DNA from 3 places in the Rhodopseudomonas julia genome. Region 2 is predicted to be linked to each of the others. Evidence: predicted binding sites of a transcription regulator. Region 2 holds the regulator's gene; each other region holds the start of a gene.
The links. The regulator LexA, encoded in region 2, represses DNA repair genes until DNA is damaged. The targets are predictions, from matches to a motif close to TGTTCNNNNTGTGTTCNG.
Positions count from the first base shown of each region.

Region 1: a site for LexA is predicted at 2,585-2,602, ahead of J2R99_RS14750 (single-stranded DNA-binding protein). Genes of this name have one in related genera too.
Region 3: a site for LexA is predicted at 7,240-7,257, ahead of J2R99_RS04420 (ImuA family protein). Genes of this name have one in related genera too.

Region 1 is NZ_JAUSUK010000002.1:1,156,709-1,166,218, forward strand. Features, by position in the region: gene J2R99_RS14740 (cation diffusion facilitator family transporter) at 1-599, shown strand, start outside; gene J2R99_RS14745 (cytochrome-c peroxidase) at 824-1,888, shown strand; gene J2R99_RS14750 (single-stranded DNA-binding protein) at 1,984-2,472, opposite strand; gene J2R99_RS14755 (VOC family protein) at 2,656-3,069, shown strand; gene uvrA (excinuclease ABC subunit UvrA) at 3,187-6,069, shown strand; gene J2R99_RS14765 (NUDIX hydrolase) at 6,093-6,545, shown strand; gene J2R99_RS14770 (potassium channel family protein) at 6,815-7,564, shown strand; gene J2R99_RS14775 (DUF1127 domain-containing protein) at 7,741-7,899, shown strand; gene J2R99_RS14780 (hypothetical protein) at 7,990-8,598, opposite strand; gene J2R99_RS14785 (type 1 glutamine amidotransferase domain-containing protein) at 8,725-9,288, shown strand; gene J2R99_RS14790 (MarC family protein) at 9,364-9,510, opposite strand, start outside.
Region 2 is NZ_JAUSUK010000002.1:1,393,642-1,403,151, reverse strand. Features, by position in the region: gene gltX (glutamate--tRNA ligase) at 1-577, opposite strand, end outside; gene J2R99_RS15850 (ComEC/Rec2 family competence protein) at 675-2,879, shown strand; gene lexA (transcriptional repressor LexA) at 2,908-3,621, opposite strand; gene J2R99_RS15840 (molybdopterin molybdotransferase MoeA) at 3,723-4,928, opposite strand; gene moaC (cyclic pyranopterin monophosphate synthase MoaC) at 4,925-5,407, opposite strand; gene trpC (indole-3-glycerol phosphate synthase TrpC) at 5,404-6,216, opposite strand; gene trpD (anthranilate phosphoribosyltransferase) at 6,213-7,253, opposite strand; gene J2R99_RS15820 (anthranilate synthase component II) at 7,250-7,870, opposite strand; gene trpE (anthranilate synthase component I) at 7,982-9,490, opposite strand; gene J2R99_RS15810 (peptidylprolyl isomerase) at 9,492-9,510, opposite strand, start outside.
Region 3 is NZ_JAUSUK010000001.1:946,019-955,528, reverse strand. Features, by position in the region: gene pstC (phosphate ABC transporter permease subunit PstC) at 1-190, opposite strand, end outside; gene J2R99_RS04435 (substrate-binding domain-containing protein) at 344-1,390, opposite strand; gene J2R99_RS04430 (error-prone DNA polymerase) at 1,623-4,892, opposite strand; gene J2R99_RS04425 (DUF6504 family protein) at 4,889-6,454, opposite strand; gene J2R99_RS04420 (ImuA family protein) at 6,375-7,226, opposite strand; gene J2R99_RS04415 (sensor domain-containing phosphodiesterase) at 7,532-9,319, shown strand; gene J2R99_RS04410 (autotransporter domain-containing protein) at 9,391-9,510, opposite strand, start outside.

The DNA.
Region 1 (9,510 bases), 240 kb from region 2:
TGTTCGAAGGTGTGTCATGGACCGTTGCCTACCGCGAGTTTCGTCGCCAGAGGAACGAAGGGCACAATTTTTTCGAAGCCGTTCGCCACTCCAAGGATCCCACTGTTTTCACGGTCCTTTACGAAGATACCGCCGCCCTGCTCGGTCTCGTCGTCGCGTTGATCGGCGTGTTCCTCGCCAGTTATCTCGGCCTTGCCTGGTTGGACGGTGCCGCCTCGATCGGGATCGGCATTATTCTTGGGACGACCGCAGTGCTCCTGGCGATCGAAACCAAGGGCCTTCTCATCGGCGAATCGGCAGCACCGGAGACGGTCGCCGCGGTGCGCGAGATCGTCGAAGCGGAGGAAGGCGTCAGCGCACTGAACGAGCTCAGGACATTGCATCGGGGGCCCAACGACATCTTGCTGGCGCTCTCAGTCGATTTTGAGGACGATATGCCGGCCGGGCGCGTTGAAGCCGCCATCACGCGGTTGGAAAAGGCGATCAAGGCGCGCATTCCCACGATCCGCCGCCTTTTCATCGAGGTGCAATCTGCGGGCGATCACAAAATCGCGGTGGAAGAAGAACTGCGGGCCGTCAACGCGTCGGCTTCCAACTAGCTCGAGGAGCGGCCGGATGCGACAGAATAGCGAGACTACCTTAGAATTGATCTAAGTCAAAAGTAGCCCATCCCGCACTGCTAGAGTTGGCCCGCGACCTGAGGCAGCGATCTGGGTCGCGGGCCTTGAACGCCAAAAGCCACGAGCCGACCCGATGGTCGCCGGTTGCGCTCGCCTTGACGTCTCATCTCCCGTGACTCTCTCGCAAATGAATGGAGAGCGCGATGACACGTTTGCTGGTCTCGCTCCTACTTACGGCCGGGCTAGGCACTGCGGCCTATGCTGCGGACGACCAGAAATTGATGGAAGACGCCAACGGATTTTTCGATCCGATTCCGACGATGGTGCAGGCGCCCGAAAACAACGCCATCACCCGCGAAAAGGTCGAGCTCGGCAAGATGCTGTATTTCGATCCGCGGCTGTCTTCTTCTCACCTTCTGAGCTGCAACACCTGCCACAATCTCGGCCTCGCCGGGACAGATCTGCAGCCAACCTCTGTCGGACACGGCTGGCAGCGCGGTCCCCGCAACGCGCCGACCGTCCTCAATTCCGTCTTCAACATCGCCCAGTTCTGGGACGGACGGGCGGCCGACCTGAAAGCGCAAGCCGTCGGGCCGATGCAGGCAGCGGTGGAGATGAACTCCACTCCCGATGAGGTGGTCGCGGTCCTGAACAGTATGCCCGAGTACAAGGATCGCTTCGACGTCGTGTTTTCCGGCGACGAGGATCCGATCACTCTCGACAACGTCGCAAAGGCGATCGAGGCCTTCGAAGTGACGCTGGTGACACCCGCTTCCCGCTTCGATCAATTCCTGGACGGCAACACGAATGCCCTGAACGACAAGGAGAAGCACGGTCTCTCATTGTTCATGGAAAAGGGCTGCGTGTCCTGCCATTCCGGCGTGAATGTCGGCGGTCAGGATTATTTCCCGTTCGGTGTCGTGGAGAAGCCAGGTGCCGACATTCTGCCACCGGACGACAAAGGCCGCTTTGCGGTGACGCACACGGCGACGGATGAGTATGTCTTCCGAGCCGGCACATTGCGGAATATCGCGCTGACGGCGCCTTATTTCCACAGTGGCCAAGTGTGGAGCCTGCGTCAGGCGGTGCAGGTGATGGCGACGGCCCAGCTTGGAACGGAGCTCACCGAGGAGGAAGTCGATTCCATGGTGGCGTTCCTGCACACCCTCACGGGCGAGCAGCCGCAGGTCGATTATCCGATTCTGCCGGCCAGCACGGCCGATACCCCGCGTCCGGTGCTGACCATTCCGGGACAGGAAAACAACTGAGCTAAAGGTTTTCCGAAAAGCCTCCCCCGGCAGATGAGCGAAGGGCCGCGTGAGCGGCCCTTCATTTTGTCTGCCGTGTCTCTTCCCGCCAGACTTCAGAACGGGATTTCGTCGTCCAGGTCGTCCTTGAAGGAGCCGCGGCCGCCTTCCATCGGACCGGACGAGCCGAAGTCCGAGCGGCCACCACGGTCGGAGGAGGGGGCGTCATAGCTGCCGCCACCGCTGCCTCCGCCGCGCGTGTCGAGCATGGTGAGGGCCGAATTGAAGCCCTGCAACACGACCTCGGTCGTGAAACGCTTCTGGCCCGACTGATCATCCCATTCGCGCGTTTGCAGCTGGCCTTCGAGATAAACCTTGGAGCCCTTGCGCAGATATTGCTCGGCGATTTTTGCCAGCCCCTCGTTGAAGATGACGACGCGGTGCCATTCGGTGCGCTCGCGCCGCTCTCCGGAATTGCGGTCGCGCCAGCTCTCCGAGGTCGCGATGCGCAGATTGACCACCGGACGACCGTCGTTCAGACGCCGGATTTCGGGATCGGCCCCGAGATTGCCGATCAAGATGACTTTGTTGACGCTGCCGGCCATGAAATTCTCCCTGGTTTCTGGAGCCGCCGAGAGCGGCCAAAGGTTGCCCCTTTTCACTCAAGCGCCGCCGGACTGTAAACGGGCCCTTGCAAACACGCTTGTCGCCGCTGGGCGTTCACTGTATGTTCCATATGGACGTCGTGCAAGATCCACGAACGAGGGGGCAGGCGTATGGAACAGAGAATGAGTGTCGTGACGCTGGGCGTCGCGGACTTGTCGCGAGCACGGCAATTTTACGAGGATGGGCTCGGCTGGCAACGTGCGAATGCCCACGAGGAAGTGGTATTTTATGATCTGAACGGCTTTGTCCTGGCGCTCTATCCGAGGACGTCGCTGGCGGCAGATGCCAAAGTCGACCCGGACGGAGACGGCTTTTCGGGCGTCACGCTCGCCTTCAATGCGAGAAGCCGCGAGGAGGTCGATGTCGTCTTGAAGGAGGTGGAGGCGGCAGGAGGCGAGATCGTCAAAACGGCCGAAGAAGTCTTCTGGGGCGGCTATTCGGGTTATTTTGCCGATCCTGATGGGCATTTGTGGGAAGTCGCCCACAACCCGTTTTGGTCAATCGACGCGGAAGGGCGCGTCCATCTCGGTGAATGACTGGGATCGAAGAGCGGGTATGGCGCGAAGCGGGAAGGACGGGGTTTTTCCATCACGCCCGCTGCACTAAATAAGCATCGGGCAAGCCTGCCCGCATCACCATCATCCGGAACGGCCATGACGGATCCGCAAAAGACGCTCTCCGTGCGGGGCGCGCGCGAACACAATCTCAAAAACGTCGATCTCGATCTGCCGCGCGACAGTCTGATCGTGATGACGGGCCTTTCTGGCTCCGGCAAATCCTCGCTCGCATTCGATACCATCTATGCCGAGGGGCAGCGGCGCTATGTCGAGTCGTTGTCGGCTTATGCGCGCCAGTTTCTGGAGATGATGCAAAAGCCCGACGTCGACCAGATCGACGGCCTGTCACCGGCAATTTCCATCGAGCAGAAGACGACGTCGCGCAATCCCCGCTCCACCGTCGGCACGGTGACGGAGATCTACGATTATATGCGGCTGCTGTTTGCCCGCGTCGGTGTTCCCTATTCGCCGGCGACGGGCTTGCCGATCGAAAGCCAGACGGTCAGCCAGATGGTCGATCGTATTCTGGCTTTGCCGGACGGTACGCGACTTTATCTGCTCGCACCGGTCGTGCGTGGCCGCAAGGGCGAGTTCCGCAAGGATCTCGCCGAGTATATGAAGCGCGGTTTTCAGCGCGCGCGGATCGATGGAACCTTCTACGAGATCGCCGAGGCGCCGGCGCTCGACAAGAAGCTGAAGCACGACGTCGACATCGTCGTCGATCGCGTCGTCGTCCGCGCGGATGCCGGGAGCCGGTTGGCCGATTCTCTGGAGACGGCGCTGCGGCTTGCCGATGGAATCGCCGTCGCCGAGTTCGCGGATATGGGCGAAGGCGGCAAGCCGTCGGCACCGATTGTCTTTTCCGAAAAATTCGCCTGTCCCGTTTCCGGGTTCACGATCCCCGAGATCGAACCGCGGCTGTTTTCGTTCAACAATCCCTTCGGCGCCTGCCCGACCTGCGACGGCCTCGGATCTGAACTGCGCATCGATCCCGATCTTGTGGTGCCCGATCCGCGCTTGAGCCTGCGCAAGGGGGCGATCCACCCCTGGGCGAAATCGAGCTCGCCTTACTATCTGCAGACGCTCGAGGGGCTCGCCCAGCATTACGGCTTCAGCCTGACGGTTCCGTTCGAGGAGCTTCTTGAGGACGCGCGCCAAGCCATCTTGTATGGGACGGGCAAGGAGAAGGTTGCGCTCGTCTACGATGATGGGCTTAGAAAATATCAGGCGAAGAAGACCTTCGAAGGCATCATCCCCAATCTGGAGCGGCGCTGGAAGGAGACCGATTCTGCGTGGATGCGCGAGGAGATCGGCAAATACATGTCCTCGACGCCATGCGCCGCCTGCAACGGCCTGCGGCTGAAGCCGGAAGCGCTCGCGGTGAAGATCGCGAGCCTCAACATCGGCGAGGTCTCGCATTTTTCGATCCGCGAGGCGAACCGCTGGTTCACGGAATTGCCGGAAAAGCTGAGCGGAAAGCAGAATGAGATCGCGCTGCGCATTCTCAAGGAAATTCGCGAGCGGCTTCGCTTTCTCGACGATGTTGGGCTCGATTATCTGACCTTGGCGCGCAATTCGGGCTCCTTGTCGGGTGGCGAGAGCCAGCGCATTCGGCTTGCCTCACAGATCGGATCGGGCCTGACCGGCGTCCTCTATGTGCTGGACGAGCCGTCGATCGGTCTGCATCAGCGCGACAATGCCAGGCTTCTGGAGACGCTCAAGCATTTGCGCGACCTCGGCAACACCGTCATCGTCGTCGAGCATGACGAGGATGCGATCATGGCGGCCGACCATGTCGTCGATGTGGGACCCGGCGCGGGCATCCATGGCGGTGAGGTGGTGGCGGAAGGAACGCCTGGCGATGTCATGGCAAGTCCGGCTTCGCTTACGGGCCAGTACCTTTCTGGGGCGCGCGCGATCGAGGTTCCGCAGACACGCCGCAAGGCCTCCAAAAAGCGCTGGCTGAAGCTCTCCGGCGCCACGGGCAACAATCTCAAGGATGTCACGGCGAAAATCCCGCTCGGCACGTTCACCTGCGTGACCGGTGTCTCGGGTGGCGGCAAGTCGACGCTCCTCATCGACACGCTCTATAAATCGGTGGCGCGCCGCCTCAACGGTGCGCGCGAACAGGCCGCCCCGCATGCGGACCTTGCCGGGCTCGAGCATCTCGACAAGGTGATCGACATCGATCAATCGCCGATCGGACGCACGCCGCGTTCCAATCCTGCGACCTATACGGGCGCGTTCACCCCCATTCGCGAATGGTTTGCAGGTCTGCCGGAGGCGAAGGCGCGTGGCTATCAGCCGGGCCGTTTCTCCTTCAACGTCAAGGGGGGACGCTGCGAGGCCTGCCAAGGCGACGGTGTCGTCAAGATCGAGATGCACTTCCTGCCCGACGTCTATGTCACCTGCGACGTCTGTCACGGCAAACGTTACAACCGCGAGACTTTGGAAGTTACGTTCAAGGAGAAGTCTATCGCCGATGTCCTCGACATGACCGTCGAAGAAGGCGTCGGCTTCTTCCAGGCAATCCCCGCGGTGCGCGACAAGCTGAAGACGCTCGCGCGTGTGGGCCTCGGCTATGTGCGGATTGGCCAACAGGCGACGACGCTTTCGGGCGGCGAAGCGCAGCGCGTGAAGCTTGCGAAGGAATTGTCGAAGCGTGCAACCGGACGCACGCTCTATATCCTCGATGAGCCGACCACGGGTCTGCATTTCCACGATGTGGCGAAGCTTCTGGAGGTGCTGCACGAACTGGTCGAACAGGGAAATACGGTGGCGGTGATCGAGCACAATCTCGATGTCATCAAGACGGCGGATTACATCATCGATCTCGGGCCGGAAGGCGGAGATGGCGGCGGCGAAATCGTGGTCGCCGGTACGCCGGAAGACGTGGTGGCGGAGCCGCGGAGCTACACAGGGCAGTTTCTGAAGCCGATTTTGGAACGTGGTATGCGGCGCTCCGAAGCGGCGGAATAGAGCGGTCGCTCGCGCGGCATGCGATGCCCCGGTCCGCAGGTATTTTGATGTTCCGCCGAAGACCATCCGGCCCGGAGGTGCTGCTCGTTCATCCGGGCGGCCCGTTCTGGGCGAAGAAGGATGACGGTGCCTGGTCGATCCCCAAAGGTCTGCGAGAAGAAGGAGAGGCTGCGGAGGTGGCCGCCCGACGCGAGTTTTACGAGGAAACGGGATGCGTGCCGGATGTTGATCTCATCCTGCTCGGGGAGTTCAGACAGGCGGGTGGCAAGCGTGTCGAGGCCTTCGCGTTGGAGGGGGATTTCGACCTCGGCGGGTTCAAGAGCAACCTCTTCGAAATGGAATGGCCGCCGCATTCGGGTAAGCGCCGGGTCTTTCCCGAGGCAGATCGGGCAGGGTGGTTTTCCATCGAGGCGGCGCGAAGCAAGATCCTCAAGAGCCAGCAGCCGATCCTCGGCGCCTTGGAAGAGGTGATTTGAGAGGTTCGCCCGGACTCCGGAGGCATGAGTGCCACGTTCAGGCACCGCGGCGATCACGGGGATGTGGCGGATCATGGACTTGTCTCAGAGCCCGCTCTGTCGCCCTGGCGCGTTGCGCAGCCATGACGCCGCGCCCATGATGGACAAGCGCATTGCCAGTAGGGCGGCGAGGGGGAATCGCTTTGGCCGAAAGACGAGAGAGGGGATTGCCCGATAAGCCACGGCGAGGCGCCTCTTCAGAGAGCGGCCCGCAGGGGCTTCGCCGCTTTCTGACGCAGCTTTACGAGGGCGATAGCCGCCGATCCCACCATTTTCGTGCTGGGCTTTTGATCTTCGACTGCGCGACCCTGCTCTTCGTCGTCCTCACATCCTTCGTGACTTACTCGAGATTCCTCATCTGGACGGACTTCGTCCTCGGCCTTGTCATCCTCGCCGACTTTCTGGCGCGGCTTTTCGTCAGTCGCCGCCGCCTGGCCGATCTCGCGAGCCCGACAACCTGGGCGGACGTCGCGGCGATCGTCTCGTTTCTCCTGCCCCTCGCTGATGAAGGGGCTGGCTTCCTAAGGGTGCTTAGAACCCTGCGACTTTTGCGCACGTATCATGTGCTGATGCGCTTTCGAGGACGCAGTCGCTTCTTCCGGCACAATGAGGAAGCGATCATCGCGCTCGCCAATCTCGCTGTGTTTCTCTTTGTCATGACGGGCATCGTCTACGAGACCCAACACCGGCAGAACCCGGAAATCAGCAACTATGTCGATGCGCTCTATTTCACCGTCACCGCATTGACGACCACAGGTTTTGGCGACATCACGCTCGGCGGAACGGGCGGGCGGCTCATTGCCGTCGTGATCATGATTTTTGGGGTCACGCTGTTCCTGCGCCTCGTGCAGGTGATCCTACGCCCCCGCAAGATCCGTTTCACGTGCCCAAGCTGTGGGCTGCAACGCCACGAGGTCGATGCGGTTCATTGCAAGGCCTGCGGAGAGCTCCTCAACATCCCGGATGAGGGGCGTTTTTGAGCGCATTCCCGCCCCAAACGGAAACTGCCTCTTACGCAGGCGGTGACCGTTACAAAATTGCGGCAACTGCCTTCCTTTTCGGCATTCCAGCCATGCGATTTGTGCACTGCAAAACTGCTCCCGGTATCGCTATATCCGCCTCGTCAAACACTAGATAAAACATTCCGAGGTTCATTATGGGCACGTCCTCCAAGGGCCTGCTTGGTCGCTTCCGCCGCTGGCGCCGCTATCAGCGCACTCTGAAGGAGCTGCAGGGGCTCTCCGTTCGTGAGCTGCACGATATCGGCATCACTCCGGGCGAAATCCGCCGCGTGGCGCGCGAAGCCACGTTCTGATTTTCGGCCTCCGAGGCCAGGTTTTGGGTTGAAGACCGCCGGCGAGCAATCGCCGGCGGTTTTCGTTTGTGGAGCGGTTCCGTCGCAGCCCTAGCGCGAGGCGAACCATTGCTTGAGCGGCATGATCACGGGCGGCTCGGCGTTGGCGTTGGGCCAGGAATCGATCGACCAGCGTTGCTTCGACTGGGTGTCGATCACAACGGCGGTGGCGTGGGGATAGCGGCCGTCGAGGAAGAATCCCCTGGCGACCGGTTCGGCCACGGTGTGATATCTGAGCGCCCCGTGCTCCTGCAGGAAAATCAGCAGGCTCGTCGTGTTGGTCGCCTCGTCGATACAGTCCATTTGGCTGGGATCCCCGCCGCCGACCTTCTCAAAGCCGCCCAAATCGCCTGATGTGCCGATCTTGTGTCCGACGTTCTCCTCGAAAATCTGCACGGCTTTGGAGATTGAACGGCGCTCCTCCTGCGCATTGGAGACGTCCCGGAAAGGCCGTGAGAGTTTGCTGATCTCCTTCGGTGAAAACCGCACCGGCGTCGTCAGGAGGCAGCTGAAGGCGTGGCAGACATAGATCTTATCCCCCTTTGGGGGCTGGGCCTTGCGGGCCTCGTACCAGCGCGTCCGCATCGCGGCGGAATCGCTCGTGCAGCCGGCGATGGTGACGCCGGCGAGCACAAGAAACAGGATCGTCCACCGCCACATACCGGGCAGTTTAGGTGAGCCGGCGCAATCAGAAAAGGCCGGAACTCGTATCCGGGTATGTCGTTGAATCATCGAAGAGACGGGCAAGCTCGTCGAAATATCCAACGATATTCAAGGAGTTGAGACATGCACAATATCACCGGAAAGAAAGTAGCCATCCTCGCAACGAACGGCTTCGAGCAGTCCGAGCTTGAGGTGCCGCTGAAGCAGCTGCGTGAGGCGGGTGCCGAAGTCCATGTGGTTTCTCCGCAGGAGGGCTCCATCAAGGGCTGGGATAAGGACAATTGGGGCGGCGAAGTCCCTGTCGACCGGAAGCTCGATGAGGTGAGCGCCAACGATTACGACGCGCTCGTTCTGCCGGGCGGCCAGATCAATCCCGACCTGCTGCGTGTGGAAGAGAAGGCGTTGTCTCTCATCCGTGCGTTCTATGAGCAGAAGAAGCCGATCGGCGCCATCTGTCACGCGCCTTGGCTGCTTGTCGAGACGGGTGTCGCCAAGGGGCGTGACATGACGAGCTACAAGTCGATCAAGACCGACGTGATGAACGCCGGTGCCAATTGGCACGACAAGGAAGTTGTCGTGGATCAGGGTATCGTCACCAGCCGTAACCCCGGTGATCTCGACGCGTTCTGTGCGAAGGTGGCTGAAGAAATCGCCGAGGGACGGCATACGCAGCGTCAGGCTGCGTAGGGGCGGCTCGCCTCGCAAGACAGCCTCGTCAGAGGAGATGGAAGGCCGGCGTTACGCCGGCCTTTTCTTTTGAGCTCAAAGAGCGCGCTGATGCGCATCCAGGAATGCGAGCACACCGTCGGCCACATATTGGACTGCGAGCGCCGCCAGAATGACGCCGAGAAGCCGCGTGATCACGATACGCCCGGTCTCGCCTATCAGCTTCTCGATGCGTTCTGCGAG
Region 2 (9,510 bases):
GATCGTCGACCACGACGGCCAGCATGTAGGTGGGCGTTCCGTCCGAGCGCAGGATGATGAAATCATCGAGGTCGCGGTTCGGGAAGGTAACGCGGCCCTGCACATGGTCTTCGACGACCGTCTCTCCGTCCTGCGGAGCCTTGATGCGGATGACCGGCTTGATGCCTTCCGGCGCTTCGGACGGATCGCGGTCTCGCCAACGCCCGTCATAGCGGGGAGGCCGTCCCTCGGCGCGCGCGGTCTCGCGCATCTCCGCCAGCTCTTCTTGTGAGGCATAGCAGCGATAGGCGTGGCCGCTTTCAACGAGCTGCCAGGCCACCTCGGCATGGCGCTCCATGCGGGCGAATTGGGAGATGGGTTCTCCGTCCCAATCGAGGCCGAGCCAGGAGAGTCCGTCCAGAATGGCTGCGATGGCAGCATCGGTCGAGCGCTGGCGGTCGGTGTCCTCGATCCTGAGCAGCATTTTGCCGCCGCGGCCCCGCGCATAGAGCCAGTTGAAGAGCGCCGTACGTGCGCCGCCAATGTGCAAAAAGCCGGTTGGCGAGGGAGCAAAGCGGGTAATCGGATGAGATGACATGGTGGTTTTGGCTGGCAAAGGGGCGGGGCGATTGGTTGATGCCCGGCCCACGTGTAAGATTGGCTCGGTCTAGCCACAGCGCCGGATGCTTGCAAGCATGGAACCAAGCGGCGGACAGTCAAGCGCGGCGGATGGGGAGCGGCCCTCGCAAGACGGTCGCCGCATCGAAGGCTTTTTGCCGCCTGGCCGGCTTACCCGCTTCGGCTACGGCCTTGCGTCTCATGCGGCACATCTGAGAGACCAAGTCGCGCACGATTTTGAGGAGCGGCGCGGCTTTCTGTTTCTGGCCGTAGGCTTCTCTTGTGGCGCGGCCACCTATTTCATCTTGCCACGCGAGCCTTTGCTTTCGGCGCTTCTGCTCGCAACCGGCACTGCGGTGTTTGCCGCATTCCTTGCGTGGCGGCGCGGTGGTGGCGCCTATCCGTTGGTTCTCGTCGCCTGCTTTCTGGCCGGGATGTCTGCGGGCAAACTTCGCGTCGAAAGCCTTCGAGCGCCGATGGTCGAACATCCGCTGAGTGGCCAGCTTACCGGCCGGGTGGTGGCGGTGGAGACACGTGCTGAACGAACGCCGCGGGTGGTCCTCGACCAGGTGAGCATCGAGCGGCTTCCTGCAGAGGAGACGCCACACAAGATCCGGCTCACGTTGCGCACCGATCTGCCGCCGCTTGGGGCGAGGGTAGAGGGCAGTGCAAGGCTGGCACCGCTGCCGGGCCCGGCGATGCCCGGAGGGTACGATCCCGCGCGGGCGGCGTTCTTCGATGGGATCGGCGCTTCCGGTTTCGTCTTTGGTGCGTTGACGGTCGTCGAACCAGTGAGCGGCGTCCATGTGTTCGTGGCGATTGCCGCCATCCGTCGAGCGATCGCACAGCGGATTACCGACGCCGTGGCGGGCCCCGCTGCTGCGATCGCCGCAGCGCTTCTCGTCGGTGATCGTGGCCAGATCGCGGATGCGGACGTCGATGCGCTCCGGATCGCGGGGCTTGCGCATATTCTCGCAATTTCGGGCCTGCATATGATGCTGATCGCCGGCACGGCCTTCTGGCTCATGCGTGCGGTGCTAGCGCTTTCCGAACATGCTGCGCTCGTTCTGCCGATCCGTAAAATCGCGGCCGCTATCGCGCTTGCAGTCGGCGCTTTCTATTTGTCGATCTCAGGCGGCAACGTCGCGACGATCCGAGCCTTCGTGATGATCGCGGTCATGCTGACGGCCGTCTTTTTGGATCGTCCCGCTCTGTCATTGCGCAACCTCGCGATTGCGGCGTTCGTGGTGGTGGCGCTCCAACCCGAGAGTGTGCTCGAACCGGGCTTTCAGATGTCCTTTCTGGCCGTTGCAGCCTTGGTGGCGGCCTGGGAGGCCTGGCGCGACCGTCCGCGCCATGATCTTGCAGAACCCGCCCGAGGGCTCGCGCGGCTTCTCCGCAGGCCTATCGTTGCGATCGGTACGGTCGGCTTGACCACGCTCGTTGCGGGCCTGGCGACATCGCCGTTTGCGGCTTTCCATTTCGGACGGCTCGCGTCCTACTCGCTTCTGGGCAATCTCATCGCGATGCCGCTGGTTTCGCTCCTCGTCATGCCGGCGGGGCTCATCAGCCTGATCGCAATGCCGTTCGGTCTGGAAGTGTTGCCGTTGACCGTCATGGCATGGGGCATCGATCTCGTCCTCGCCTCGGCGCATTTTGTGGCGTCACTGCCCGGCGCCACGGTTCTTGTCCCACCGTTTCCTGCAATCGCGCTCATGCTGATGAGCGGGGGGATTCTGTGGCTCAGCCTGTGGCGCTCGCAGCTCCGCCTCTACGGTATAGCGCCGCTTCTGGTGGGGACATTCCTTGCCTGGCTGCTCGGCGCCGAGCCCGACGTTCTGGTGGACGAGGCGGGCAGGGCGGTTGCAGCCCGCGACGTTTCTGGCCACCTCCACGTCGTCGGTGCGCGGCAAGGCTCCTTCCTTCACGATGTCTGGCGCGAGGGAGAGCCGGAAGATGACCCCGCCGGAGCTCCAGGCTTTCGTTGCGATGACGAAGCCTGCGTTCTGGAGATGCCGGAAGGGTTGACCCTGTCGCGCGTCACAGATCCTGTGGCCTTTTCGGAAGATTGCCATCGCGCCGAGATTATCGTGACACAACTGCGCGCGCCCGCAGATTGCGCGGCGCGGTTTGTCATCGATCGCTCTGCGCTCGCCGCCCACGGAGCCCACGCTCTATTTATTGCTCACAGGGGACCGGACAGGGCCACTCCGCACCTCGAACTTCGTATGTCACGCCCATCGATCCGGCGACCCTGGCATGGGCCGCCGGCGCTCAGATGACGTCGAGACCAGGAAGGTCGACGAGCGCTCAGTAGCGGCGCAAAAGCCCCACGAGGCGGCCCTGGATCCGGACTCTGTCTGGGCCGAAGATGCGGGTCTCGTAGGCGGGATTGGCGGCTTCGAGCGCAATCGACGCGCCTTTGCGACGCAATCGCTTCAACGTCGCTTCTTCGTCGTCAATCAGCGCAACGACGACATCTCCGCTATCGGCACTGTCCTGGCGGCGGATGACTACGGTGTCCCCGTCGAGAATACCCGCCTCGATCATGGAATCGCCGCGCACCTCGAGTGCAAAATGCTCGCCCTTCGAAAGGAGATCCGGCGGCACGACGATGGAATGACTTTGGTTCTGAATGGCGGAGATCGGAACGCCTGCCGCAATCCGCCCCATGACCGGGACGCTTGCGCCGCGCTCGCTCTCTTCGAACGCTTCTTCCTCAGCCGGTTGCGGCGCCTTGCCGAGTCGCCCTTCGATCACGCTCGGGGTGAAGCCGCGCTGCTGCGGTCGCCCGAAGCTGGGATTGACCGCATCGGGGAGGCGAAGAACTTCCAGGGCGCGCGCGCGATTGGGCAGCCGCTTGATGAAGCCACGCTCTTCCAAGGCTGTGATGAGGCGATGGATTCCCGATTTCGACTTCAGATCGAGCGCGTCCTTCATCTCGTCGAACGAGGGCGGCACGCCCGATTCCTTCAGTCTTTCATTGATGAAGAGCAGAAGCTCGAGCTGCTTCTTTGTCAGCATTGCCGTCCCCTCGCGATGCGAGTCGCGTCTCGTGTACAAATCACGAACGCACACTACCTGTTCATGGCGTGTTCCACAAGCCTCGGGGAGCGCCGCGCGGGTTACGAGAGGGCTTGCGCGAGATCTATGACGGAAACCACATCGCCCGCCTTGGCCTCCGGAGCAAAGGGAGGACGGATGATGAGGGCGTCGCAACGGGCAAGCGTCGCAAGAAGCGACGAATCCTGGTCGTCGGCGACGGTGACGGCCGTTCGCCCCAGGCAATCGATGAAGCGCGCGCGCAAATATTGTTGGCGGTCACCGACCTCGGGCAACGCTGCTGCAAGCGGCAACAGCCTCGTTTGCTCGGTACCTTCGGCGCCCTGCATTGCCGCGATAAGCGGCTTCAAAAAAACGAGCGCGCAGATGAGGGCAGAGACGGGATTTCCAGGTAGGCCGAGTACCCGGGTGCGCCCGAGCGTACCGAACATGACCGGTTTGCCCGGTCGCATGGCGACCCGCCAGAAATCGACCTTCAGACCTTTCTCGGAGAGCGCCGGCTGGACGAGGTCGTGATCTCCGACCGAAGCACCGCCGATCACCACCAGGATATCCGCGTCTTTCGCCCCCGCTGCGGCATCCACAATCGCCTGTTTGTCGTCGATGACGACACCGAGGTCCCGCGCGACACCGCCACAGGCCGCGACCATCGCGGCGATCGCCATGCCGTTCGACGAAACGATCTGATCGGGCCCCGGTTCTTCTCCGGGCTCGACGAGTTCGTCGCCGGTGGAAAGAATGGCCACAATCGGTCTCTGCGCGACCGCAATGACGGCATGGTTCATGGCGGCGGCAAGCGCCGTCTCGCGGGTCCCGATCCGACGCCCGGCAGGAAGCAGCGTTTCGCCCTCTCGGAAGTCGAATGCCGCGGCGCGAATGTGTCGGCCCGCCGCCACTGGCTCCAGAACTTCGATGCACTCGCCGTCGGCTCTGGCATTTTCTTGAATGAGGATGGCGTTCGCTCCGGCGGGCACCGGTGCACCGGTGAAAATCCGGACCGTTTCGCCCGTGCCGATCGTGCCGGAAAAATGCGATCCTGCGCGTGCTTCGCCGATCTGGCGCAGCACTGCGCCGGCGGCGGTATCTTCCGCGCGGACGGCATATCCATCCATTGCGGAGGCACGGAACGGCGGTTGGTTGCGCTTTGCGGAGAGATCGCATGCAAGCACGCGACCGCGCGCCTTCGCCAGGGGAACGGTGTCTTCACCCCGTCGCGTGACGCCTGCGAGCATGCGGGCAACGGCATCCTCGACGGAAATCAAACTCATCTGTCCGAACGCCAATCGCCGGAAGCGCCACCGCTCTTTTCCTCAAGGCGGATATCCGAAATCGTCATGCCGCGATCGACGGCCTTCGCCATGTCGTAGATGGTGAGACAGGCGACCGAAACCGCTGTGAGTGCTTCCATTTCGACGCCCGTCTTGGCTTCGACCCTTGCCATCGCGCGCACCCGCAGCCCCGGCAGCTCCTTATCCGGGAGAATATCGACAGCGATCTTCGATAACGCCAAAGGATGACAAAGCGGGATGAGGTCTGAGGTGCGCTTCGCTGCCATCACGCCGGCGATGCGCGCCGTCGCGATGACGTCGCCCTTCTTCATGTCCCCGTCGACGATCAGGCGCAGCGTCTGTGCCGCCATGTGCACGCATCCGCTCGCGACGGCCACCCGCATGGTGACGGCCTTGTCCCCGACATCGACCATTTCCGCGCGCCCATCTTCGGAAAGATGGGTGAGGTGATCCTTCATTCGGCGTCCTGTGGGGCCGGTGAGGCAAGAAGCTGACGGGTCGCCTCGACGACATCGTCTGAGCGCATCAGGCTTTCGCCGACGAGGAAGGCATGGATGCGGGAGGCCTTCAACCGGGCGATATCCATCGGCGAAAAAATACCGCTTTCTCCAACAATTAGGCGGTCTTCCGGAATCAATTTCGCAAGCCTCTCCGATGTCGTGAGATCGGTGTGAAAGCTGCGCAGGTCGCGGTTGTTGATGCCGATCATCGGCGAAGCGAGGGCGAGTGCACGCTCAAGCTCCGCCTCGTTATGGACTTCGAGAAGGACATCCATGCCGTATTCGAAGGCGCTGTCTTCGAGCGCTCTCGCTTCGTCGTCGGAGACGGCAGCCATGATGATCAAGATGCAATCGGCGCCCCAGGCGCGCGCCTCGGCCACCTGGTAAGGCGTGAACATGAAGTCCTTACGCAGCGCCGGCAGCGACACGGCCGCTCGTGCCGAGGTCAGGAATTCGGGCGCGCCCTGAAAAGACGGAGCATCGGTCAGAACAGAAAGGCAGGCCGCGCCGCCTGCCTGATAGGCTTGCGCGAGTTCAGGCGGATTGAAATCCGGCCTGATCAATCCCTTCGACGGGCTCGCTTTTTTGATCTCGGCGATGAGACCGGGCTGGCGCGCCTCCGCCTTGCGTTGCAGAGCCGCTAGAAAGCCTCGCGGCGCTTCCTGATCGGCAAGACGAGCCCGGAGCTCCTGAAGCGGGACGGCAGCCTCCGCGGTCTCGATCTCTTGCCGCTTGTAGGCTTCGATTTTCTTGAGGATGTCGTTCACGAGGCTGACGCCGCTTCATTGGAAACACGAATGAGCGCTTCGAGCGCTTTCTTCGCTTTGCCGGAATCGATCGATTCTTCGGCCATGTCGGCGGCTTCCTCGACGAGCTCGGACTTGCCGGCGACAATCAAAGCGGCTGCCGCGTTGGCGACGACGACATCGCGGTAAGGGCCGATCTCGCCATCGAGGAGAGCGCTCAGGGCGGCGGCATTTTCCTCCGCCGTTCCACCTTTCAGATCCTCCGGCAGGGCTTCTTTGACATCGAACTCCTGCGGATAGATCTCGAATGTGCGGACATGCCCCTCCTTGAGCTCCGCCACATAGGTGCGCCCGGTGGTCGAAACCTCGTCGATACCGCCCGCATCGCCATAGGTTCCGTGCACCACCCAGGCCGTTTCTGCACCCAGGTTTTTCAAAGCATTGGCAATGGGTTCGACCCACTCCTTGGAGTAGACGCCGAGCATGTAGCGCTTCACTTTGGCCGGGTTGGCGAGAGGGCCGAGGATATTGAAGATCGTCCGCGTGCCGATTTCGACGCGTGAGGGACCGACATGGCGCATGGCGGCATGATGGTTCGGCGCGAACATGAAGCCGATCCCGGCCTCACGGATACAGCGGGCAATGCCATCGGGTTTGAGATCGACATTGACGCCGAGTGCCATGAGGCAGTCGGCGGCACCGGAGCGCGAGGAGAGGGCACGGTTGCCGTGTTTGGCGACCGGAACGCCGACGCCGGCCACGACAAGTGCTGCACCCGTCGAGATGTTGTACGTGCCGGAGGCGTCGCCGCCCGTGCCGACGATATCGATGGCGCCTTCGGGAGCCTCGACCGGCGTCATGCGAGAGCGCATGGAGGTGACCGCGCCGGCGATCTCCTCGATCGTCTCGCCGCGGACTCTGAGGCCCATCAAAACGGCACCGATCTGCGTCGGCGTCGCTTCGCCCGACATCATCACGTCGAAGGCTTGCTGCGCTTCGGCTTCGGTCAGGCTTTCGCGGTTGGCAAGCTTGGCAATCAGCGGCTTGAGATCGCTCATGAGAGCACCTTGGGGCTGGCATCTGCCGCGCCCGTCGTCTGACGGAAGCTTGCGGCGAGTTTCAGGAAATTGTCCAGGATGCGATGACCGTGTTCGGAGGCGATGCTCTCGGGATGAAACTGCACCCCGTAGACCGGATGAGACCGGTGCTGCACGCCCATGATCACGCCATCGGCCGTGTGAGCTGTCACCTCAAGGCTTTCCGGCATACTTTCCGGCAAGATGGTGAGAGAGTGATAGCGGGTTGCCTGGAAAGGTCCGTTGATGCCGTGGAACACGCCCGCGCCCTCATGTTCGATGAGGGAGAGCTTGCCATGCATGAGGGACGGCGCGCGCACGACGTCGCCGCCATAGGCCTGACCGATGGCTTGATGGCCAAGGCACACGCCGAAGATCGGCATCTGGCCGTTCGCCTTCTTGATCAAGTCGAGCGAAATGCCGGCTTCATTCGGTGTGCACGGGCCAGGAGACAGAATGATGCCTTCGGGCTTTGCGGCGAGCACATCTTCCGTCGACCATTCGTCATTGCGCAGAACCTTCGTCTCGGCGCCGAGTTCGCCAAGGTAATGCACGAGATTCCAGGTGAAAGAATCGTAGTTGTCGATGACGATGAGCATGGGCGGCTCGCGTTTGTCTGTCATCTGCACGGATTAGGCGGGCAGGGCGCGGCGGTCAAGAAACGCCGCGCCGCACGGATGCAAGCGGCTGCTCACTCGCACAGAGATGAGCTATTGCCCGCGCCCGGCCTGATTGGCGAAGCGGCGCGCTTCTTCGGCGGCCCGAAACAGCGCTTTCGCCTTGTTCACGCATTCCGCCTGTTCTGAATCCGGGTCGGAATCGGCGACGATCCCGGCCCCGGCCTGAACATAGATGGTGTCGTCTTTGACGACCGCGGTTCTCAAGACGATGCAGGTATCCATGTCGCCGTCGGCGGTGAAATAGCCAACGCAGCCGGCGTAAGGGCCGCGCTTCGATTCTTCCAATTCGTCGATGATCTGCATCGCCCGAATCTTTGGTGCTCCTGAAACGGTGCCAGCCGGAAACCCGCCCGCGAGCGCATCGATTGCGTCGCAATCTTTGCGCAGGTCACCTTCCACGTTGGAGACGATGTGCATCACCTGGCTGTAATGCTCGAGGAAGAACTTGTCGGTCACGTGCACCGAACCGATCTCGGCGACCCGCCCGACATCGTTGCGGCCGAGATCGAGGAGCATGAGATGCTCCGCAAGTTCTTTCGGGTCTGCCAGAAGCTCTTCGCCGAGGCGCTTATCCTCCGCCGAAGTGGCGCCGCGCGGACGGGTACCGGCGATCGGCCGGATGGTGACCTTGCCGGCGCGCGCCCGCACCAGGATTTCAGGGCTTGAGCCGACGATGGAGAAGCCGCCGAAATCAAGAAAATACAGAAATGGTGCCGGATTGACCCGCCGCAGCGCGCGGTAGAGCGAGAAGGCTGGAAGCGGGAAGGCCGTTTCGAAACGCTGCGACAGCACCACCTGAAAAATGTCTCCGGCGGCGATGTATTCCTTCGCGCGGCGAACCTTCTCCTTGTACGCTTCTGGCGTGGTGTTTGAGGTTGTCTCTGACGCGAGCGGCACGTCGGCAGTTTCGACGCCGCGCTCCAGCGGTCGATCGAGCGCGTCGACGATCTCCGTAAGCAGGTTGACGGCCGTCTCATACGCCGCGCGCGCCGCGACGCCTTGGGTCGGCCTGACGGGCGTGACGACGGTGAGCTCGTCCTTGACCGCATCGAAGACGACGACGGCCTGGGGACGCATCAAAACGGCATCTGGCAGGTTCAGACTGTCCGGTGGAACGTTCGGCAAACGCTCCATCTGACGGACCATGTCATAGCCGAGATAGCCGAAGACACCGGCGCCCATCGAAGGCAGACCTTCCGGCACATCGACCCGGCTTTCGGCAAGGAGCGTACGCAGCGCCTGAAGGGGCGGCTCGTCGAGTGGCACAAAGTCCTCAAGATCGGGCGCGCGTGCGATCGCGGCCTGGCTTCCCTCCGCCCGGAAGATGAGGTCGGGCTGAAGGCCGATCATCGAATAGCGCCCCCGTACGGCACCGCCTTCAACCGATTCCAGGAGGAAGGAATTGGCGCGCCCGGCGGCGAGCTTCAGAAATGCGGAGACGGGTGTCTCAAGATCGGCGACCAAACGAGTGTAAAGCAGTTGCGCTTTGCCCTCGCCGTAAAGCTGCTCGAAGGCGCCGAAGGCTGGCTCGACTTGCATGTTATTGCTGGCTTTCTCCG
Region 3 (9,510 bases), on a different contig from region 2:
GCCCGAAAACGATAATCACCGCGAGAGCGGGAATGGCGCACCAGATGGCGACAAGCAGGCCGTGATAGGCGGGACGGGAATGGGGGCGGACCTCCGAATGGCCCGTCACTTTGCGGTAGCGGCCGAGTGCGACCTGATAGCCGAGCGCCATCAGGGTCAGCAGAATACCGACGAGTATGAGATCACTCACGAACAGACCTCTCGTTGCGCGCTCGCGCTGAGCGAACCGAAAGCGCGATGCCTTTTGTCTCTTGCCGTCATGGCCATGTCGCGGGGAGAGGGAACGAAGATAGCCGACAAAAGAAACGGGCGGAGCGTGTAAACACGCTCCGCCCCTATCAGATTAGCCCTGCAGGTCGGAAGCCGAGAGAGTCTTTTCGTCCTCGACATTCTGACGCTGAGTCTCGAGCTCCTGTTCCGGAGCCGGGATCATGCCGGCCTCTTCGAGGCGACCGCCGGAGCCGGCCATGTCGTCGGAGAGGAAGAACTCGGCATAATCCTTGATGCCCGGGATGACGCCGATGTGCTCGCCCTTGATGTAGAAGAACAGCGGACGGGAGACCGGATAGTCGCCGGAGGCGATCGTATCGATGCTCGGCTCGACGCCCGACATCGTGGCGACCTTCAGCTTGTCGCGGTTCTGGTCGTAGAAGGAGAGGCCGAAGACGCCCATCGTGTTGTCGTTGGCTTCAAGGCGCGCCAGCGTCTCGGTGTAGTCGCCGGAGATCTCCGTGACACGGTCCTGACGGAAGTTGAGGCAGGTCGCCTTCATCTCGTCTTTGCTCATCTCCGGAAGACCGGCTTCCTCGCAGCCCGGGAGAACGACCTTCTCCTCGAAGACTTCGCGCGTGCCGTGATTGCCGGCCGGGATGGCGAGCTGGATTTCCTGATCCGGCAGGGAGGAATCGATGTCGCTCCAGCTGGTGTAAGGATTGTCGACCATCTTGCCGTCCTGCGGGACCTTGGCGGCAAGCGCCTTGTAGACGTCGACCGGCTTCAGGGCGAAGTTTTCCTTGTCGGCATTGGTGGCGAAGACGATGCCGTCATAGCCGATGCGGACTTCGATGATCTTTTTGACGCCGGCGTCGTTGCAAGCCTTGATTTCGGACGGCTTGATGCGGCGCGACGCGTCGGCGATGTCGATGGTGTTGTCACCGACGCCCTGGCAGAACTGACGCAGACCGCCCGAGGAGCCGCCGGAGCCGACGACCGGGGTGTTGAAGTCCGGATAGGCGTTGCCGAATTCTTCCGCCACGATGGAGGCGAAAGGCAGGACGGTCGAGGAACCGGCGATCTGGATCGTGTCGCGGGACTGGGCGTTGGCAGCGCCGGCCGAGAAGGCGGCGCCTACGGCCAGCGCCGCGACACCAGCGAGAAGCTTGTAAGTCACTGAGATATCTCCCTGTTTTGCTTCATAAGAAAGCATGGCCATGCAGCGATGACCGGGTGCCTTCCTAGGCGTCGGGCGAAACAGGTTTGTGAAATTAGTATGACACTTGAATGACAGTCGCGGCTGGGCGGGGCAGAAATCGTTTTCGCGGGAAAGGGAAGAGCTCGCCGGGGGCGGGCACAAAGCCCGGGAATCCGCGGCTGCGGGCGGGACGAGACGGATGGCGATTTGGTTAATGGAAATCGCGCGTTTTCACTTTAATGCCGCCGTCGAATCTGAGGTCGGGAATGAAGATGTCGCGGCCGCGCATGCCCATGGCCTTCACTTCGCGGGAATCCGGCCCGCCGCCGGATTTCGCCTGATCGGCGCGGCTGCGCTGGAAGGGGAAGGGCGCCTCGCGCTCGCCGACCTTTTTCAAGAGGTCGGAAAGATCGATGAGCTGGTCGGCGATGATATGGGTGACCTCGCCCTCGCGCTGCAGGCGACCGCGGCAGGCGATCATGCCGGCCGACAGGACGATGCGCCGCTGTCGTTCGAAGAGCTTCGGCCAGATGATGAGATTGGCATGGCCGGTCTCGTCTTCGATGGTGATGAACATGACGCCCTTGGCGCTGCCCGGGCGCTGACGCACCAGGACGAGGCCGGCGATGGTCACGAAGCGTCCCTCTCTGAGATCGGCGAGATCGGCCGTCGGCACGATGCGCCGGCGTGTGAGATCCTCCCGGAGGAAGGCGACCGGGTGACGGCGCAGGCTCAATCCCGTGGCGGCATAATCTTCGACCACTTCGCGGCCGGGCTTCATCGCCTGCAAGGCGATTGCGGGCTCGTTGCCCTCCGGCCGGATCTTCTCCTCGCGCGCATCGGCGGCGGCAAAGAGCGGCAGCGGGCTGTCGGCCAGAGCGCGGATCTCCCAGAGCGCCTGGCGTCGGGAGAGGCCGATGGATGAAAAGGCGTCGGCTTCGGCAAGCCGCTCCAGCGCCGCCACCGGCAATCCGGCCCGCCGCCAGATCTCTTCCAGGCTCTGATAGGGACGATGGCGGGCGGCGAGAAGTGCTGCACCGTCCTTGTTGGCCAATCCCTTGGCAAGCCGCAGCCCGAGGCGCACGGCAAAGCGGCCCTCCTGGCCTTCGAGCGGCTCGAGCGTGGAATCCCAGCGGCTGTCGTTGACTGAGACGGGCCGCACCTCGACACCATGCGCGCGCGCATCGCGCACGAGCTGGGCGGGGGCGTAAAAGCCCATCGGCTGGCTGTTCAGGATCGCCACCAGGAAGACGTCGGGGTGGTGGCATTTCACCCAGGAGCTCGCATAGGCGAGAAGTGCGAAGGACGCGGCGTGGCTTTCGGGAAAGCCGTAAGAGCCGAAGCCTTCGATCATCTTGAAGGCGCGCTCGGTGAAGTCCGGGTCGTAGCCGCGCGCGCACATGCCGGTGATGAATTTGTCGCGAAAGGCGCTGACCCCGCCGGTGAATTTGAAGGTGGCCATGGAGCGGCGGAGCTGATCGGCCTCAGAGGGTGTGAAGCCGGCGCAATGGACGGCAAGCGACATCGCCTGTTCCTGGAAGAGCGGCACGCCGAGGGTCTTGCCGAGAACGCGTTGAAATTCCGGCGTCGGATAGGAGGGTGTCTCCTTGCCCTCGCGGCGGCGCAGATAAGGATGCACCATCTCGCCCTGGATCGGGCCCGGGCGGACGATGGCGATCTGGATGGTGAGATCGTAGAGGTTTTTCGCCTTGAGGCGCGGCGACATCGCCATCTGGGCGCGGCTTTCGATCTGAAAGACGCCCATCGTGTCGGCATGGCCGATCATTTCGTAGACTTCGCGTTTCTCAGATGGAACGGTGGCGATGTTGAGATCGCGCCCGCAATGGTCCTTCAGAAGATCGAAGGCGCGGCGCAGGCAGCCGAGCATGCCGAGCCCCAGAACATCGACCTTCATGAAGCCTAGAATGTCGATGTCGTCCTTGTCCCATTCGACGATCTGACGGTCGGCCATCGCCGCGGGCTCGATCGGAACGAGCGTGTCGAGCCGATCTTCGGTCAAGACGAAGCCGCCCGGATGCTGCGACAGATGCCGGGGAAAGCCGATCAGCGCCTTGGCGAGCTTCAAGGTGAGCTGGAGCCGGTAATCGCTGCCATTGAGATTGAGATCGGCGACATGGCGCTCTTCGACGCCTTCCTTGCTCCAGCCCCAGATCTGCGAGGAAAGGGCGGCGGTCACGTCTTCGGTGAGGCCGAGCGCCTTGCCGACCTCGCGCACCGCACCCTTGGAGCGGTAGCGGATGACGGTGGCGCAGAGGGCGGAACGGTGCCGCCCATAGGTTTCGTAGATCCACTGGATCACCTCCTCGCGCCGCTCATGCTCGAAATCGACGTCGATATCGGGCGGCTCGCCGCGGTCGCGCGACACGAAGCGCTCAAACAGGAGGTCGTTGCGCTCCGGATCGATGGAGGTGATGCCGAGCGCAAAGCAGACGGCGGAATTGGCCGCACTGCCGCGCCCCTGGCAGAGGATGCCCTTGGAACGGGCGAAGCGCACGATGGAATGGACAGTGAGAAAATAAGGCGCGTAGTTGAGCTCCGCGACGAGATTAAGTTCATGGGTGATCTGAGCCGCGACCTTTTCCGGCACGCCGTCCGGAAAGCGCCATTGCGCCCCCTCCCAGGTGAGTTTGGTAAGCGCCTCCTGCGGCGTGAGGCCGGGGATCGAGACCTCCGCCGGATACTGATATTTGAGCTCGTCGAGCGAGAAGCGGCAGGCGGCGGCGATCTCCAGGCTTCTTGAGAGTGCCTGCGGGTAGGCGGAGAAAAGCCGCGCCATCTCTTCCGGCGGCTTCAGATGGCGTTCCGCGAAGGGCTCGCGGCGAAAACCGAGCTCGTCGATGGTGACGCCTTCGCGGATAGAGGTGACGACATCCTGCAGGATGCGCCGTTCCGGCTCGTGATAGAGGACGTCATTGGTGGCGACCGGCGCGACTTTGGCCCGCTCCGCCATGGCGACGAGCGCGGCAAGACGCGCCGCATCGTTGGGCCGGCGGCGCAAGGTGAGGGCGAGTGAGGCATCGGCGCCGAAGATTTCCTTGAGCCAGGCGAGCCGGGCGGCGAGTTCCGCATCCGCCATGTCTGGAATGAGCGTCGCCATCTGGCCTTCGCCGAAGGCCGTCACTTCCTCCGCCGTGACCACGCAGGCGCCCTTGCCGGCGCGTTTCTTGCCGAGGCTGAGGAGCTGGCAGAGCCTGGCGTAAGCCGCCCGGTCGCGCGGATAGAGAAGAAGGGGCATGCCGCAGGCGAGATCGAGCCGACAGCCGACGACGAGGCGCACGCCCGTCGTCTTCGCGGCCTGGTGGGCGCGCACCAGGCCGGCGAGCGAGCCGCGATCGGTGAGGGCCAGCGCCGGCAGGCCGAGACGTGCCGCCTCGGCGAACAATTCCTCCGGATGCGAGGCGCCGCGCAGGAAGGAGAAGTTCGAGGTCGCCTGCAATTCGGCGTAAGGGGCTGCACTCATGCGAAGAAGCCGTGCAGATACCAGCGCTGGGGGCGGCCGCCCGCTTCCTCGCGAAACAGCCAGAAGCGCTGGCCGGCCTCGTCCTCGACCTGGAAATAATCGCGGGCGAGCGCGATTTCGCCGGAGGCCCGCCACCATTCGCCGAAAATCCGCTCCGGACCGTCGGCGCGGCAGATGCGGTGGCGCCGCCCCTGCCAGATGAAGAGGGCCGGCGGATAATCGGGTAAAAGCGCGATGACTTCGACGGGCATCGGATCGGCCAGAAGTCGCGCCGGCCGCGGCCAGGCGCGCACCCAATTCTCCGGCCGCGGCGTCTCCACTTTGGGTTTCGGGGCAAGGGCCGCCACCCGGCGCACAGAGCGTTCCGGCCAGTCGCTTTCGACGGGCGCCGTGCGGTAGATGCGGCCCGCGCCGAGCCGGTTGGCGAGCCGGTCGACGAGGGTGGAAAGATCGGGCTCCTTCGGCCGGCCGCAAAGCTCGGAGGCGATCTGCTCGGGCAGGAGCGGGCGCGTGAAAGGGGCGGCGAGAAGGACTTTCTCCACGCCGAGGCCGCAATCGAGGCCCGTAAGCTTTTCGCAGATGAGGCGCGCCATATGCTCTGGTGCACGATTGGGTTTGGCCATGCGCACCGAGACGATGCTGGTGCTGCGATCGAGCCGGGTGACGTGCAGGTCGAGCCGCCTTGCCCCGTGCTGGCGCGCCTCCAGGGCGGCAGCGAGATCCTGGCAGAGACGTTCCACCGCCTGGGCGAGCCCCTCCGCCGTGATGACCGGTTCCACGAAGGAAAGTGTCGTGGAGACGAGCTCGGGCGGGATGAGGGGGACGAGCGGCTCGCGCGACAGGCCGAGCGCCTGGTCGAGGCGCAGGAACACGTCATGGCCGAAGCGGCGGGTGATCGGTGCACGCTTGACGCCGATGAGGTCGCCGATGCGCTCAAAGCCGAGTCGTCGCAAGGCCTGCGTCGTCTCCGGCGAAAGGCGCAGGGCCTCCACCGGCAAGGGAGCGAGCGCGCGCGTGAGGCTCTGCGTTTCGGCGATGCGGGTGCAGTCGGGCGCGGCAAAGCGGGCGAGCGCATGCGCAGCGCCGACGCTTCCGGTAAGCGCCAGCCTTGCCGTCAGGCCACGGCGGGCGAGGCGGGCGGCGAGATCGGCGAGGAGGTTGTCCTCGCCTTCGTCCAGATTGCGGCTCTGCCCCGCTGTCCTTGCCGCAAAAAGATGCGTGCAGCCGGTGACATCGAGAAAGAGCCCGTCCGGCGGGGCGGGCATCACGACGGGGCTGTAGCGGGCAAGACACCAGGCAGCGAGTTTTGCAAGGCCATGGGCGTCGGCCCTGGGTGCGTAATCGCGCAAGGTGAGGCCCGGCAGGAGCAGCTGCGCCTGCGTCGCCGCCATGCCGGGCTTCAGCCCATGCGCCAAGGCTTTCGCATCGACGGCGGCGATGAGGCGCTGGGCGCCGATGCGCGTCGTCAAGGCGAGAGGCGTCTCAGGCGGCAGATCGGTCGAGGTGAGGCGCATCCGCTCCGTCGCGAAGAAGGGCAGACACACCGAGACGACCCGTGCCATCGCAGGCCTCCGTGATGAAGCTGGCCGGGTCCGCACCCCGGCAGCGCATGAGATCGACACGCCAGCGCCCGCGCCCGATGCCGGCGACAGGATTGGCGGCAGAAGACGAGGGCATCAGCGGCAGCGAGGGGGCGGAACGGATCCGCCAGCGTGTCGCGGCGGCCGTCGGCTCCGCCCCCGTCTGGCGATGCGGCCGCAGGAGCGTGAAGGCCGTCACGCCTTCGCTTTCGGCGGCAAGCTGCAGGCGCCGCGATGCGGTGAGGCCGAGCCGCGCCACCTCGCCGACGACGGCGGCAAGTCCCGGATGGTGCAGACCCTCTTCCATGGCGGCGAGCACGTCGCGCTCATGCCAGGTTTCGGCATAGATCACCCGGTCCGGATCGAGGCCAGCGGCCGCAAGGCTCGGCGTGAAGAGATCGCGGGCCTTGAGGCACCACAGAACGGGGCCGGAGAGGCGGGCGAGAAGGCCGGCCAGAAACAGGGTGGCGGCGGCGATGTCTTCTGCGCCGCCATTCCCGCCAGCATTTTCGATCCCGGTTTTGTTTGTTCCGTCAGGGTCTTGGCGGTCGATCGGGGCGGCGGACCCGCCCCAGATCTCGTGCAGGGCGCCAAGCCGCAATCCCCCCTCCGGCAGATGCGCATCGATCGCCTCCGCCTCGAAGGCGAGCGCCGGCGCATCCGGGCGAGCCCCGGCCTCCAGGGCGCCCACTTCGCGGCGCAGCTCCTTGAGAACGGCCGCGCGCCAGCCTTTGTCGTGTTGTGCTCCGACCATAGCGATGGGATCATGTTCCTATTTTGTTCACATGGATTCCCGAGATGGCGAAGAGAGTCAAGCCGTGCTGTGAAGATGCGGGGGAGAGGTCGCGAGACAGTATAATTTCCCATCCGTCCAAGCCCGCGGGAAAGCTGCTCAAAAGCTCAGATGACGAGAATGTGAAGCTGGCTATGAACTATTCCATTAGTCGGACGTTCCCGAAAGCGACGGTAGAGAAAAGCGCCGGCGAATTGCCGAAACGCTTCTGAAGTCTTTGATTTCTTAAATCCGTAATTGGTCAGAAGGTGGAATAACATATCGATATGGCTGCCGACGAAAAAGAAGAGGAGCGCCTGCGCGTGCTCCGCGAGCTCAATCTTTTGGATACGGCGCCGAGCGAAAACTTCGATCGCATCACCCGCCTTGCCGCGGAATTTTTCGAGACGCCGATTTCGGCGGTTTCTCTCACCGACGTCGATCGGCAATGGTTCAAATCGCGGGTCGGTTGCGGCCCTCAAATTCCTCGCGAGCATGCCCCTTGCGCCGAGGTGACGCGCTCGGGTGAGATGCTCGTCGTCTCCGATATCAGCAAGGATCCGCGCTTCAATCAGAGTGTGCTCGTGGAGAATGGCGTGCGCTTTTATGCCGGCGCCCCGCTCATGACCGAAGATGGGTTTACGCTCGGCTCCATGTGTATCCTCGACACGGTTCCCCGCGAGATCGCGGAGGGTGACCGGAAGGTGCTGCGCGACCTCGCGGCCATGGTCATGACGCAGATCGAGCTGCAGCATGCTTTCGGCCGCATCGATCCGGTGAGCGGCCTGCCCAATCGTCAGCAATTCACTGAGAATCTGGAGGACATGGAGCGCGATTTCGCCGGCGAGCGGCGTCTGGCGATCCTTCTCGATCTCGCGCCGCCCAACCAGATCGTTCAGGCCCTGCGGGTTCTCGGGCCGACTTATCTCGACGATCTGATGCGTCTGTCCGTCGATGCCGTGCGCAATCTGAAGGCCGATGGGCATACGGTCTATCATGTGGGCGCAGCTCAGCTTATCGCCGTGATCGACGACGCCGACGAAGAAAGGGTCGAGAGCGAGCTCATCAAGCGGCTCAACATCCTTGCCGATTTCAGTCGTGGCAAGGGTGCGGCCAGCCTGAGCCACATGGCCTGCGGCATCGCCCCCTTTATCCTCGGCAAGGCCAAGGCCCCCGACGTTCTGCGCGCCGCCCATCATGCCGCTCAAGATGCCCGCGAGAGCGACCGGGTCGTCGGTATTTATTCGGCCGCGACCGACGAAGAGCACAAGCGCCGCTATGCCCTGATCGCCGCTTTGCGCGAGCTTCTGGAGATGGGTGGCGACGGGCAGCTGTCGCTCGTCTACCAGCCGCGCATCGATCTGAAGACCGGCCGTTGTTACGGCGCCGAGGCGCTGCTGCGCTGGGAGCATCCCGAATACGGGCCGGTATCCCCGGCCGAATTCATTCCGTTGGCCGAGCAGACGGATCTCATGCGTCCGCTCACCTCCTGGGTGAAGCGCCAGGCCATCGCCCAGCTGCGCGCCTGGCGTGACGAGGGCTACGATCTGCGCGTGTCCATCAACGTTTCCGCCGCCAATCTGGAAGAGGAGGAGTTTGGTCTTCGCCTTGCAGGCGTGCTCGCCGAGAACGGCGTGCCGTCCTCGTGCCTGGAGATCGAGTTCACCGAAAGCACCTTCATCTCCAACCGCCGCCGCGTGGTGAAGAACTTGACCGACATCCGCGAGCTCGGCGTCGTCTGCGCCATCGACGATTTCGGTACCGGTTATTCGACCTTCTCCTATCTGCATGATTTTCCGGCCGACATCATCAAGATCGACCAGACGTTCATTCGCGACCTGGAGCCGGGAAGCCGGGGCTCAACCCTGGTGCAAAGTCTCATTCATATGGCCAACGCCCTCGGCTACCGGGTGGTGGCGGAAGGCGTGGAGACGCAGGAGGTCGCCGATTTCCTGATCGAGGCGGGCTGCCATGAAGGTCAGGGCTATCTTTTCGCCCGCCCGTTGCCGCCGGAGGCTTTCGCCGATTGGCTCAAGGGGCACGCGGCGGAGCGGCTGGAGGGATGTGCCGCCTGAGGGCTGCACAGATGCCTCGGGCGTCCTGGTCGGGTTGTCGCATCAGAACCGCCCGTCAGAAGTGTGCCTCTTTAAAACCGCATCGAAAAGCTGCCGTTGAAATCGTGGCTGTGGCCTTTGCCGGCGAACTCGCCGTCATAGGAAAACGACAGCATCGTCATTTCGGCGATCGCGACGGAGAGGGACGCGCC